4 regions of the Pseudomonas sp. YJ42 genome follow, and region 1 is predicted to be linked to each of the others. Evidence: predicted binding sites of a transcription regulator. Region 1 holds the regulator's gene; each other region holds the start of a gene.

Region 1 (3,516 bases):
CCCTAAAAGCCCAGGCTCGAAAGCAGATCATCGACATCGTCCTGCCCGGATACGACATCCTCACGTATATCGGCATGCATCTGCGGACCTTCACCATTGGAAGGCTCTTTTTCGTGTTTTTTCTTTTCTTGCTCGGCGCGCATCGCTTCGCGGTCATGCTGGATGCCCGCTACGCGGTCGACCTGTCCGGCCATCAGCACGAGATTGAGCAGGTTGCTTTCGAGTTCGGTGATCAGCCGCGTCACCCGCTTGATCACCTGACCGGTCAGATCCTGAAAATCCTGGGCCAGCATGATTTCGCTGAGATTCTGCGACAGCTGGCTGCTGTCGTTCATCGAGCGCTGCAGATACTGGTCAATACGCCGAACCAGATCTCTGAACTGCTCGGCATTCATCTCGCGGCGCATGAAGCGCTGCCAATCGGCGGTCAGGCTCTGCGCTTCGTAACTGACGTAATTCACCAGCGGAGCGGATTCTTCGACCAGGTCCATCGTGCGATTGGCCGCTTTTTCGGTCATCTCCACCACATAGGAAAGCCGATCGGTGGCATCGGTGATCGGTGACGGGTCACCGCCCGTGGCACAGGTGTCCATTTCAAGCTTGACGATGGCGTTATGCAGCTCGCGGGTGAGCTTGCCGACTTCCAGATAGAGCCCATGATTGCGGGCCTGGTTGAGCTCGTTGAACATCTGCGTCGCTTCGTCGAAGCGGCCCTGCTGCAGACTTTCGATCAATTGAGGTGCGTGAGCCTTCAGAGTCGCTTCGAACTCTGCCAGGCTTTGATCTGCTTGCGTCATAGTGCCCTCGCGGCGTTACTGCTTCAGCCGTTGACGCGCTCGAAGATCTTTTCAATCTTCTCTTTGAGCACTTGGGCCGTGAATGGCTTGACCACGTAACCGTTTACGCCCGCCTGCGCGGCCTCGATGATCTGATCGCGCTTCGCCTCGGCGGTGACCATCAGCACCGGCAGATGCTTCAGGCGCTCGTCGGCGCGCACGGCGCGCAGCAGATCGATGCCGCTCATACCGGGCATGTTCCAGTCCGTGACGAGGAAGTCGAAACTGCCGCTTTTCAGCATCGGCAACGCGGTGGTGCCGTCGTCCGCTTCAGCGGTGTTGGTAAAGCCCAGATCGCGCAAGAGGTTCTTGATGATCCGTCTCATGGTCGAAAAGTCATCGACGATGAGGATTTTCATGTTCTTGTCCAAGTACACCTCCGTAAATCCCGAAATCCCAGAACCGGCTCACGGTCTGTTGCGGGCCTCATGAATGAAGCTCGTAAGCGGCCTCTAATACTGTTTTGCGAACCGCCCGTCAGCGGGCGCGCCACTCGCCGAGGCGAGCCCGCAGACGTGCCGCGCACTGACTGTGCAGCTGACTCACCCGCGATTCACTGACGCCCAGCACCTGGCCGATTTCCTTCAAATTCAACTCTTCGTCGTAATACAGCGAAAGCACCAGCTTCTCACGTTCGGGCAAGTTGCCGATGGCCTCGGCCAGCGCCTGTTGAAAACGCTCGTCTTCAAGATCGCGGGACGGTTCCGGATGGGTGCTGGCAGCATCCTCCTCGAACTCCCCATGCTCGCCTTCCTGCAACAGATCATCGAAGCTGAACAGGCGGCTGCCCAGGGTGTCGCCCAGAATGCCGTAGTACTCATCGAGACTCAATTTAAGTTCGGCCGCAACGTCCTGATCTTTAGCATCTCGGCCCGTTCTGGCTTCGATTGCCCGGATCGCCTCGCTGACCATACGAGAGTTGCGATGCACTGAGCGCGGCGCCCAGTCACCCTTACGGACCTCATCGAGCATGGCGCCGCGGATGCGAATGCCGGCATAGGTCTCGAAACTCGCGCCCTTGCCCGCATCGTATTTTTTTGACGCTTCCAGCAAACCGATCATCCCGGCCTGCATCAGATCATCAACCTGCACGCTCGCCGGCAAACGCGCCAGGAGGTGATAGGCGATGCGCTTGACCAACGGCGCGTACTGATCGATGAGCTGATACTGCGAATCTTTAGCCTGAGCTTTGCTGTTATACATACCGAGTCCAGCCGCTGTTATTCATGAGGCTCTGCGGCGGGCCTGACCAGGCGCTCCACAAAGAATTCCAAATGACCACGTGGCGATGCCGGCAGCGGCCAGGTGTCCACTTTCTGCGCGATGGCCTTGAAGGCCAGCGAGCACTTGGCTCGCGGATAAGCCTCGTACACGGCGCGCTGCTTCTGTACTGCCTTGCGCACCGCCTCGTCATAAGGAATGGCGCCGACGTACTGCAACGCTACATCAAGGAAGCGCTCGGTCACCTTGGTCAGCTTCGCAAACAGATTGCGGCCTTCCTGCGGCGCGTGCGCCATGTTCGCCAGCACACGGAAGCGGCTGATCCCGTAGTCGCGATTGAGGAGCTTGATCAGCGCGTAGGCATCGGTGATCGAAGTGGGTTCGTCGGTCACCACCAACAACACTTCTTGCGCGGCACGCACGAAGCTCACTACGCCGTCACCGATACCCGCCGCGGTGTCGATGATCAGCACGTCGATATCGTTGCCGATTTCGCTGAACGCCTGAATCAACCCCGAATGTTGCAGAGTAGACAACTGCACCATGCTCTGAGTGCCGGAGGCCGCGGGTACGACACGGATGCCGCCCGGCCCTTGAATCATTACGTCACGCAGATCGCACTCGCCGGCAATGACGTCTGCCAGGGTGCGCTTGGTGGTCAAACCCAGCAGTACGTCGACATTGGCCAGTCCAAGGTCGGCGTCGAGCAACACCACTCGGCGACCGAGTTCGGCCAGGGCCAGCGACAGATTGACCGACACGTTGGTCTTGCCGACGCCACCCTTGCCGCCAGTCACTGCAATAACCTGTACGGGATGAATACCCATTTTCACACGCCTATCTCTTGCTGGAGCCCTTGGGCCATCGATGCGTTCAGCCCGAACGCGCCATCTTTGTATGTGTCACGGAGCAAAGCGTTCACCCGACCTTCCGTGAAGAACCGTTGTACAGACCGGAGAACATGTCGGCCATGGTTTCCTCGCTGGGATTGTCTTCGGATTGCAGACTCACTGCACGGCTAACCAGCTGGTGGCTACGCGGCAGGTGCAGATCATCGGGGATACGCGGCCCGTCGGCGAGGTAGGCGATGGGCAGATGCTGGCTGATGGTCAGACCAAGCACATCACCCAGGCTCCCGGCTTCATCCAGTTTAGTCAGAATACAGCCCGCCAGCCCGCAACGGCGGTAGTGGTGCCAGGTCGCCTTGAGCACCTGGCTCTGGCTGGTGGACGGCAGTACCAGGTAGTTTTTCGATTTGATGCCGCGGTCAGCCAGCGCTTCGAGCTGCACATTCATCATCGGATCACTGGCCGGCAGGCCGGCGGTATCGACGAGGATCAGACGCTTGCGAGCCATCGGTGCCAGCGTCTTGCTCAGCGGCTGGGTAGGATCGATTTGAATGACCGGTACATCGAGAATGCGGCCCAGCGTCTTCAATTGCTCATGCGCACCGATACGA
Region 2 (3,516 bases), 470 kb from region 1:
ATCGACTCGTGCTGGAACAGTCCCTCCATGACCTGCGCACCCATTTCCCGATCCAGGCTGTAGATCGCCTGGGTGGAGGGGTCGCGCGTCATGCGTAGGATTCGCTGCGCCTCCGTATTGATCAGATGGCGGGTCTTGTAAGCATCGAAGACGATTTGCGCGCAGCTCAATACCAGCCCAACGGCAAGCGCTGACAGCAGAACGATACGGAGCAGTTTCCTCGACAGGCTGTTGCGCAATGCGGTCAAAAGGATTTCCTTGTTCCAAGCCGGTGCCCAGCGCAAGTATTAGTCGTCATAGATGAAGCGTCAAAGGTAGGAAGTGCTTATAAGGCAGAACGTTATCAGAACGGCCGGCGTCCTGCAGAACCTTCCGTCGACCGTGCCGTTGCGACCATTTGCAGGTCTAGAACCATGATGCTAGACACTCTGAACGCTAAAAAGCGACTTCAGCTGACGGTGGCTGCTTCCTTTACCTCGCAGCCTTTGATGACCATACGAATGATCGTTTCGGCGGCGGCTTCATAGTCCGCATCGTCGAGCTTCGCCTTGCCTGTCACGGTGGTGATCTGCCAGTCGAAATCGGCGTAGGTCTGGGTCGCTGCCCAGATGCTGAACATCAGATGATTGGGGTCGACCGCAGCCATCAAACCCTGATCGATCCAGCCCTGAATGCAGGCGACGTTGTGGCTGGCCTGGGCGTTCAATTGTGCGGCCCGCTCGGCCGGGAGATGCGGTGCGCCATGCATGATCTCGCTGGCGAACACCTTGGAGGCGCAGGCATGCTCACGTGAAATGCGGATCTTGGTGCGAATGTAGGCGCGCAGTACGTCGGCCGGTTCGCCGGGCTGATTGAACGGAGCGGACGCCTGCAGCAGAGGCTCGACGATGCTGTCGAGCACCTCTCGATAGAGGTTTTCCTTGCTTTTGAAATAGTAGTAAACGTTGGGCTTGGGTAGCCCGGCGCGGTTGGCGATGTCACTGGTTTTACTGGCGGCGAAGCCCTTTTCGGCAAACTCTTCGCTGGCAGCGCGCAGGATCAGTTCTTTGTTGCGCTCGCGGATACTGGACATAAGACCTGTTCGATTCACAACCACCAGCCTGGTGGCCTGCCGCGGCATGCTAGCACTGGCTTCCGAATGGCCTCAAGTCGCTGCGCTGGCGGGATTTTATGTGAACAAATTTCATGATGTTTTGTATACATATATCAAAGGCTTCTGATACTGTCGTGCCATCAGTTCGACTCGTCATGTCCTGCGTTTAATCGATTACAGGACAGCTGCCGGCTGCCGAGCGGGTCGTCCAACTCAACAAGGAGCTCCCATGAAAACGATTCTTGCGATCGCCTTGCTGGCGCTGTCGGCACCCGTGCTCGCCGAGCAGACTTATGTAGTCGGTGTCGAGCAGGCGGCTTTCATGCCGCACTATGACGGCGATGCGCACGGCAATTATCGGGGCTTCGCTCGCGAGCTTCTGGACAGCTTTGCCGCGCACAGCGGAGTGCGACTGGTCTACAAGGTTCTACCGGTCGAGGAATTACTACCCGCGCTGCTCGCTGGTCGCATCGATGCCAAGTATCCGGATAACCCCAACTGGTCCGCAGCCGCCAAGCGCGGCTACCGGCTGCATTACAGCCAGGCAGTGGTCAAGTATATCGATGGGGTGATGGTGGCTCCTCGACGCGCAGGGCTTGGGGTCGACGAGCTCAAGCGGCTGGCGGTGGTCGACGGTTGGACACCCTGGGGCTACGAAGATCGGGTCGCGGCCGGGCAGATCCTCCTGGTCAGCAGCCCGGATCTGCCGCGCATGGTGCGCCAGGCCCTGCTCAAGGACAGCGACGGCGCCTACTACAATGTGGTGGTCGCGGCGCACTACCTGAACAATGTGCGTGCGAAGCCGGGCGCTCTGGTATTCGAACCCGCGCTACCGCATACCCGCAGCACCTTCAATCTCTCCACGCTCGATCATCCTGAACTGGTCGAGCGCTTCGACCGCTACCTCGCTGATCAGTCGTCTGCCGTCGCCGCGCTCAAGACACGGCATCAGGTCGAGGCGAACCTGTCTTCGGAATACATCGGTATGGAGCAATGGAAAGTCGATTTTCTCGAGCGGCAGAAGCTCAAGCACGCGAGCGGTGATTGATAGAGGTTCGTCGGCAGCCGTAGGCAGGTCGCGCGTATGCATTAGCCTGTGGTTGCTGGGGCTACGCAAGGTTGGCGAGCCATCACGCCATGAGGCGCGATAGCGAACGGGATAGCGATGTCGACCGCCAGGCGCGGTGCTACCGGCCAATCAACGCCGCCGCCGAACGGTTATCAAGTTTGTCATGGCCGTACCGATAGACGAATGACGCCATGCATAAATGGCGTATACGAAAAGACGAATAAATGTATACGTAGTTCCCGCCAGAGGTCGTCACATGTCTTTCATGAAACGCAGTATCCAGTGGCAGTTGATTGTCAGCATGGGGGCTGCGTTACTCACCAGCCTCCTGATCGTCATCCTGATTTATTCATCCGCACTGAATGGTTTGGCCGAACGCTATCTGGTTGGCCAGGCCCTGCCTGCCAACATCACCGCGATTCGCAACGATATCGAGCGCACGTTGATGGCGCCGATAACCGCCACCGCCGGGATCGCGGGTAACAGCCTGGTGCAGGAGTGGCTTCGCGATGGCGAGAGCCCGGATCAGGCGGCGGCGATGGGGCGCTACCTGCAGGGGGTGAAAACCCAGGAGCAAGCGTTGACGGCCTCCATCGCGGTGCTGGAAAGCGGCAACTATTATTCCGAGACCGGTCTTTCACGCACCTTGCAACGCAGTGCGCCGGGCGATGGCTGGTTCTACAGCCTGCTCGACAGCGACATAAACCGCCGCTTCGAGATCGACATCGACAAGACCTCGCGGCTACCCACGCTGTTCATCAACCAGCGCATCACGGCCGGCGGCAAGACCCTGGGCGTTGCCGGGCTGGGCTACAGCCTGAAAAGCATGTCCGAGCTGATCAGCAACTTTCGCTTCGGTGAGCGAGGCGAGGTGTACCTGATCGATGCGAGCGGACGGGTCAAGGTTCATCCCCGTACCGAGCATAACGATCGCACCGAACTGAAGGCGCTGACCGGCGATGATGCGGCGCGTCGCCTGCTGGCGGGCGAGCAAACGACGGTGAGATTCGAGCATGAGGGCGAAGCTTTTCTGGCACTGGCGCAACCGCTGGACAGCCTGAACTGGATCCTGGTCAGCACGGTGCCGGAAGCCGAAATCTTCGCTGAAGCACGACGCACCTTGTGGACCATCAGCCTGATCGCGGCCTGTATCGCGTTGTTCTTCCTGGGGCTCGTGGTGTTGCTGGCCCGTGGGCTGGTTCGACCGATCCGCCAGGTGACCTCGGCGCTGGTGGAAATCGGCGGTGGCGGCGGCGACCTGACTCGCCGCCTCGACGAGAGCCGGGCTGACGAGCTGGGTGATCTGGCGCGCGGTTTCAATCGCTTCATCGGCAGCCTGCGGGGCCTCATCGGT
Region 3 (3,516 bases), 1.2 Mb from region 1:
GATCCAACCCACCACGAACAACCCGATCCCCGCGCTCAGCCAAAGCGTCGTCGACGCCTGCGCCAGCTGCGCGCCGATCCAGACGCAAAGTAATAGCAGGGCCCCCATGAGTACGCCGAAGCGTAAGTCCAACAGCAGATAGAACAAGGTGGCGCCCACTGCAACCGCAGCAACCGGACTCAACCAAAGCCCGGAAACCTCCACGCCGGGTCGCGACAGCAGGACCGCGACGGCCAGCACGATCATCGGGATGCCGATGAAATGCGTGAGCAGATTGCGCGGATCACGGTGATAAGCGGCGTACTGCGCCAGGTGATCAGTCAGGGTTTTCATGGGTGCGCTCCGGAAGGCCTTGTGCTGCAAGCTTAGCCAGCCTGTCGATCTGTAGGGGGGCCGCCTATGGTAGATGGCTGCCAAAGGCCAAGGCGCTTGTGCCAACACACCATTAACCCGCTAGGGCTCGGGGCGGTAGCCCAATCGCAGGCCACCCCAATGACGGTTGCCCACCATGATCGGCACCGACAGGTCATGCATCAGCTCACCGGTGTCGCGGCTGTAGGTCTGCAGTAGCACCTTGCGCTGGTGGCTGCCGCAGCGCCCACCGGTGCGGTCATTGAACAGCCGCTTGCTGCGACTCTTGACCTTATCGATCTCCGGGTCGCCAACCGGGGGCTGACTGAAGGCGCGGTTGTGGGTCGGTACGTAGCCGTCCGGTGTAGTCGCGATGGCATAGACCAGCGCATCGTTACGCTCGAGCAGTGGCTCCTGAATCGCCGGCAGGACTTCGTCGGCATAGCGGTCGAAGCGGGTGCTGTAGCGAACCGGATTGGTCCCCGGCTGCGCCTGGTAATTGCGATCGAAAAGGTCATCGAGCGTGAGCCGTCCGGCTTGCAGATCAGCCTCGAAACGCGCACCGATGGCGGCTGCGCCTTCACGCGCCAGGTCAAAGATGCTCTGGTGATAATCATCGAGCTGCACTTCGGCGAGCTGCTCGCTAACGGCTTCTGCCTGACCGACGAGAGCTTCTGCCGCCTGTTCCAGCTGGCGAGTCTGAGCTTCGCTCTCCAGCGCGTCTCCGCGCAGTTGGTCCAGCGCCACGAACAGCTGTGCGAGCCGCTCATGGTTATTGGCCGTGCCGGAGGTGATTTCCGCCACCTGGGTTTCGACATTGCCGGCCAGGTCGGCGATACCGCTGAGCTGGGTCCCGGTACCGGCGATCTGCGCCGCGGCTTCGTCGAGTTCGCTTGCCTGTTTCTGGATGTGGCTCACCACCGCCCCGCTCTGTTCACGGATATCGCTGACCATCCGCCCGACTTCGTCGGTGGCACTGCTGGTACGCCCAGCGAGGTTGCGCACCTCGTCGGCTACCACCGCAAAGCCGCGTCCAGCCTCTCCGGCACGCGCAGCCTCGATCGCGGCGTTGAGCGCAAGCAGGTTGGTCTGGTTGGCGATGGACTGGATCACATCGGTGATTCGTCGTATTTCTTCAGTGCGCGCCGAGAGCCCGTCGAGCAGCTCACGACTGGCTTGGGTCTGCGCGCTGAGCGCCTGCATACGCTCGATTGCATGCTGCAGCTCGGCGCGCCCGCTGTCGCTGCTACGGCGGACGGCTTCCGCGGCTTCCAGCGCCTGGCGGGCCCGGGAGGCACTGCCCTGCTCGGTCGCAGTCATCGCTTCTGCGCCATTGGCAACCTCACTGATCGCTGTCAGCTGCGACTGCAGGCGCGCGGCCAACTGCTCGGCGCTAAACGATACTTGCGCGGCCGATAGTGCGTTGTGACAGGTATGACGAGAAAGGCTCTTGCTCAGCGCGGCGGAGCTCTGCAGGCCGGTATCGACCGAAGCGGGGGCGGTGCTACCGGCACGCCATGGACCTAGCCAGGGCCACAGAGCGAGCAGCATGATCGAGATCACGGTCAGATAGAACGGCAGTCCCATCCAGTCATGAAACAACAACAGCCCCAGCAAGGCGGCTGCGTGCAGCAGGCAGGCCTTGGGGTGAAGGCGGAAGGAAGGGCGCATCGGTGGCCTCTTGTTTTCATCCGATAAAAAGGTGTTGTACCACCTCTGCCACCCATGAACATTGTTCCTTGGTGGCAAACGGCTTTTACCGGGCGATAAAAACGATGTGCAAGCGTTTTTTATCGCCCGGAAGGCCGGGTTTACCGGGTTAACGGCCGTATACCGCCAATCTTCAATCGCGCTGACGCTGCTGATACCAGGCTCGCTTCGCCTCAGCGCGACGCATCCGGCGCCGTCAGCGGCAGCCCGAGCTGCACCCGTCGCCGCAGCCAGGGGCTGGGGCGATAGCGAGGCTCATGGCCGTAGCAGGTTTGCATGCCTTCCAGAATGTTGAGAATTCGAGCGGGGTTGTAATAATCGGCGAACCCCAGCGGGCCCTTCGGATAGCCGAGCGCAAGCGTCACGGCGCGGTCGAGGGTCTCTGGCGAGGCAATGCCCTTTTGTGCGATCTCACAGCCAAGGTTGACGATGCTGGCGACGATTCTCTGGCTGACGAAGCCTGGAGAATCGTTGATCACCTCGACCGGCACCCCATCGGCTCCCAGCGCCTGGCGCGCCTGGGCCTCAAGCGCCGGATCCAGCGCGGGCTGGCGCATCAGCACGCGGCGTTTGTCGAGGTCACTGAACAGGTCCAGGGCGATGGTGCGCACCGCCGGCAGCGCCAGGCGCTCGATGCAGTTGCTGGCATCCTCACCCAGTGGAGTGATCAGACAGATCGCTTGGCTCGACGGTTCGGCGCCCTCTTCAAGCAGCGCACCGGCCTGCTGCAGTATCGAGCCGAGATAATTGCGTACTTCGGGCTCGATGCTGTCGAGCCAAAACGGCCGATCGATGGTGACCGTCTCGAAGCGAGGCTCCGGCGGGCGGATTTGCTGGCCATCCTCGTAACGGTAGAAACCCTGACCGGTCTTGCGACCGAGCAAGCCTCCTGCGACCCGCTGCGCGGCGAGGTAAGACGGCGTATAGCGCGGATCGTAGTAGAACTGGTCGTGCACCGACTCCATCACCGCATGGGAGATGTCCAGGCCAGTCAGGTCGAACAGCTCGAACGGCCCCATGCGAAAGCCGGGGCCATCGCGCAGGATGCGGTCGATCTGCTCCGGCGTGGCGATCCCCTCGCTGAGGATCCTCTGGGCCTCGGTACCATATGCACGGCCGGCATGGTTGACCAGAAAACCGGGTGTGTCCGGGGTGATGGCGGGGAAGTGTCCGGCGTGCTCGGCCAATTGCACCAGACGGTCGATCACGCCCGGATCGGTGCGCTCGCCACGGACCACTTCGACCAGTTTCATCAACGTCACTGGGTTAAAGAAATGGTAGCCCGCCACCCGCTCGGGACGGGCGCAGGCACTGGCGATGCGGGTCACCGAGAGGGACGAGGTATTGGTCGCGAGCACGGCTTCCTCAGCGACCAGCCCTTCGAGCTCAACGAACAGACTCTGTTTGGCCTCGAGATTCTCGACGATGGCTTCGATCAGCAAATCGCAGGCGGAT
Region 4 (3,516 bases), 150 kb from region 1:
ACTCAGCGAGGGCGCGACCAGGCTGTGTTCATCAACACCGTAATTGCGCCAGTAATCCTCGTGTTGTCGCTCGGCGATCAGCCGATAGGCGAAGCCGCTATCACCCAGCGGGCCGGTGGTATCGATAGAGACGCTGCCGCCATCCTCGCTGTACAGCGAGCCGCCCAGCGTAGTGCTTTGGCTGTAGCGAGGCTGTTTGCTGATCACATTGATCAACCCGCCCGGATCGAGCGCGCCATAAAGCAGCGAAGCTGGGCCCTTGAGCACCTCAACGCGCTCGGTGGTGGCGCTGAAGTTGCGCGACAGGCTGGAGCGGATACCGTCGCGTAGAAACGAGCCATCGGCGTTGGTGCCGAAACCGCGCTTGATGAACGCATCCTTGGTGTTGCCCAGGGTATTGCTCTGGCTTACCCCACTGACGAACTTCATCGCATCGTCCAGCGATCGCACAGCGAAGTCGTCGATGACTTGCGGCGTCACCACGTTAACCGTTTGCGCCTCCTCACGGATCGGCACACTCCCCTTGCTCGCACTGCTGACTTGCCGCGCCCCGTAGCCCAGGTCCGATTCGACAGGCGCGCCGACGATTTGAACTTCGGGCAATACTGTTGTCTGCTGTTCAGCGCCGATGGCGAGTTCCAGCGGGCTGAGGGAAAAGGACAGTAGCAGGCAGCGCGAAATGTGCGCGCCGGTGTGGCGCGGAAGCGGAGAATGCACGGACAAACCCTGTTGGCGATGAGAAGGATTCGCAATTTACCACCACCAAACGCACACGGCTCGCATTCGAGAATAATTCTTATAAAGAGCCTGAGTGGGAGCCGGACGTGATCTCAATCTCGACATCGTCGGATGGCACGCCTGCCTGGTCCCGCCGGCAAACCAAGGACTGAACATGCTTAACGGATCAGCTCGCTGGATCATCACCCTGTCACTGGTCGCTGCGCTCGCAGGCTGCGCGACGCCGACCCCGGAGCCTGGATCCGTCCCCAGTCCCGCGCCACCATCGCCTGCGGGCGAGCAAATCGGCTCGGGAAAGGCGTCGTACTACGGCAGTCAGCACCACAACAAGCTCACAGCCAGCGGCGAGCGCTTCGACCAGGGTGCGCTGACGGCCGCCCACCGTACCCTGCCGTTCGGAACCAAAGTCCGGGTGGTCAACGCCCGCAATGGTAAGAGCGTCGTGGTGCGCATCAATGACCGCGGCCCCTATGTCCGCGGACGCGTCATCGACCTCTCCAAAGCGGCATTCCAGCGCATCGCCAGCACCCGCGCCGGGGTGATCCGAGTTCGACTCGAACGGGCTGACTGAGCAGAGCGACCATGGCGGAGGCAAGCTGAACGACCGCTTGCCGCTGGCCGCGGACGAGCTGCATCAAGAACCCGGAGGCAGCGCCGATAGAGCTGGCACACCAACTCACCTTTCGGTGCCACATGTTCAACGGCCATCTCAAAAAACAACTCGAAGAACAATCCGCGGAGCTGCTGCAGCTACGTCAGCTGCGCGAGCAGATGGAGGCCACCAAGCTCACCATCACGCTCGATCGCGATTTCCGCATGATGGCCATGAACCAGCGCTTCGCGCAGACCCTCGGCTACCCCGTGAGTCAGCTGCAGGGCCGGGTCATGACCGACATCGTGCCGGCTTATGTGAGGAACCTGTCCTGTTTCAAGAGTTTCACCAGCGCCGTGTCCCGGATGGAACCCATCAGCGACAACTATCGTTTCCTGGGCGGCAACGGCAACCTCGTCTGGCTGCACATCGAGTGGTATCCGATCCGCGACGCGAAGGGTGGGCTGCAGCACATGAGCGGCTTCGCCCGCGAAGTGACGCGAGAGCTGCAGCTGGCCAAGGAGAACGAAGCCTTCATCAAGGCCCTGCTACGCTCGACCGCGGTCATTCAGTTCAACTTGGACGGCACAATCGTGACCGCGAACGAGCAATTCCTGAAGGGCACCGGCTATTCGCTCCAGCAGATCGTCGGCAAGCACCACCGCATGTTCTGCACCCAGGAAGAGGCCTCGTCCACGCAGTACAGGGCGTTCTGGGAAACCCTCAATCGCGGCGAGTTCGTCGCCGACCGCTTCAAGCGTATCGACAGCCATGGGCGCGACCTCTGGCTGGAAGCGACCTACAACCCGGTATTCGATGCCGAGGGCAAGCTTTGCAAGGTGGTCAAGTTCGCCAGCGTGGTAACTGATCAGGTGGCGCGTGAGGAAGAAGTGCGTGAGGCGGCCAGTATCGCCTATGACGTCTCCCGGCAGACCGACACCCGTGCCGAACGCGGTGCTGTCGTGGTCAAGGACACAGTAGCGACCATGCAGCGCATCGCGGCGGAGGTGGAATCGGCCACCCAGGGTATCGAAGCCCTGGGCCAGCAATCGTTGCTGATCAGTTCGATCGTCCAGACCATCGGCGGCATCGCCGCGCAGACCAACCTGCTCGCGCTCAATGCGGCCATCGAAGCGGCACGCGCCGGCGAACAGGGCCGGGGCTTCGCGGTCGTGGCCGACGAAGTTCGCCAGCTGGCGGGCCGGACCAGCGCAGCCACCGAAGAGATCGTCGCCGTGGTGCAGAAGAACCAGACCCTGGTCGACGACGCCGTGCGGGAGATGGCCAACAGCCGGGAACAGGCGGCCGAAGGGCTGTCACTGGCCAACCAGGCCGGTGCCGTGATCGTCGAGATCCAGGACGGCGCCAAACAGGTCGTCAGCGCGGTCGGTCGCTTCGCCAACGAACTGAACTGACGCCACCCGCACCCCAAGCCGCCGGCCCTGCACTCGAGCAGGGCCGGCGTTCTGCTAGCCCGAGGCGGCCAAGGCCTGCCGGGGACCGCCTCGCTCGGCACCCCGCGCGAGCTGACGCCTCAGCCGACCGCCGTTTCCACCGGCCGCGCGAAGCGATAGGCGGCGAAACAGCAGAGCACCACGCCCGCCAGCGCCAGCAACCCGCCGACCATTCCCACATTCGCCAGGCCCAGCTGACGCACCACCAGACTGCCCATCAGGGCGCCTGCGCCTATGCCAATGTTGTAGATACCCGAAAACATCGCCATGGCCACGTCCGTCGCATCCGACGCCAGGTTCAGCACCTTCGCCTGCAGGCCAAGGCCGAAGCACATGCCGGCGATACCCCACACCACCACCAGCGCCCCGAGCAGCGAGCTGTCACGCGCAGCGGGCAGCAACAGCAGCAAGCAGGTTGCCATGACCGATATCGCCGCGATCAGGAACCCCTTCGGATAACGCGTGCTGTATCGGCTGAACAGCATCGAGCCGAGGATACCGGCACCCCCGAAGAGCAACAGCAGCGCCGTGGTCATGTCGCCGCTCAGGTGAGCGATGGTCTGAGCGAAGGGTTCGATGTAGGTGTACGCGGTGAACTGCGCAGTGATGACCAGGGCCGTCAGCACATAGGTGGCGACCAGCGCCGGGCGGCGGAACAGCACCGGCAGGCTGCGCAGCGAACCGGAGTTCTGGCTCGGCAGCAGTGGCAGCGTGCGCGCCAGGCAAATCACC

What was found. The regulator FliA, encoded in region 1, starts transcription of late flagellar genes. The targets are predictions, from matches to a motif close to CTAAAGTTTNNNNNNNNNNNGCCGNTAA.
Region 2: a site for FliA is predicted at 2,314-2,341, ahead of ACL0K2_RS07805 (methyl-accepting chemotaxis protein). Genes of this name have one in related genera too.
Region 3: a site for FliA is predicted at 2,171-2,198, ahead of ACL0K2_RS11420 (methyl-accepting chemotaxis protein). Genes of this name have one in related genera too.
Region 4: a site for FliA is predicted at 1,372-1,399, ahead of ACL0K2_RS06325 (methyl-accepting chemotaxis protein). Genes of this name have one in related genera too.

Annotation. Positions count from the first base shown of each region.
Region 1 is NZ_CP178378.1:1,277,269-1,280,784, forward strand. Features, by position in the region: gene ACL0K2_RS05600 (protein phosphatase CheZ) at 3-797, opposite strand; gene ACL0K2_RS05605 (chemotaxis response regulator CheY) at 821-1,195, opposite strand; gene fliA (RNA polymerase sigma factor FliA) at 1,314-2,060, opposite strand; gene fleN (flagellar synthesis regulator FleN) at 2,057-2,884, opposite strand; gene flhF (flagellar biosynthesis protein FlhF) at 2,976-3,516, opposite strand, start outside.
Region 2 is NZ_CP178378.1:1,746,221-1,749,736, reverse strand. Features, by position in the region: gene ACL0K2_RS07820 (putative bifunctional diguanylate cyclase/phosphodiesterase) at 1-248, opposite strand, end outside; gene ACL0K2_RS07815 (TetR/AcrR family transcriptional regulator) at 449-1,072, opposite strand; gene ACL0K2_RS07810 (substrate-binding periplasmic protein) at 1,323-2,141, shown strand; gene ACL0K2_RS07805 (methyl-accepting chemotaxis protein) at 2,419-3,516, shown strand, end outside.
Region 3 is NZ_CP178378.1:2,507,483-2,510,998, forward strand. Features, by position in the region: gene ACL0K2_RS11415 (DUF962 domain-containing protein) at 1-333, opposite strand, end outside; gene ACL0K2_RS11420 (methyl-accepting chemotaxis protein) at 454-2,022, opposite strand; gene ACL0K2_RS11425 (3-hydroxyacyl-CoA dehydrogenase) at 2,235-3,516, opposite strand, start outside.
Region 4 is NZ_CP178378.1:1,432,048-1,435,563, forward strand. Features, by position in the region: gene ACL0K2_RS06315 (TonB-dependent siderophore receptor) at 1-723, opposite strand, end outside; gene ACL0K2_RS06320 (septal ring lytic transglycosylase RlpA family protein) at 893-1,309, shown strand; gene ACL0K2_RS06325 (methyl-accepting chemotaxis protein) at 1,432-2,745, shown strand; gene ACL0K2_RS06330 (sugar transporter) at 2,865-3,516, opposite strand, start outside.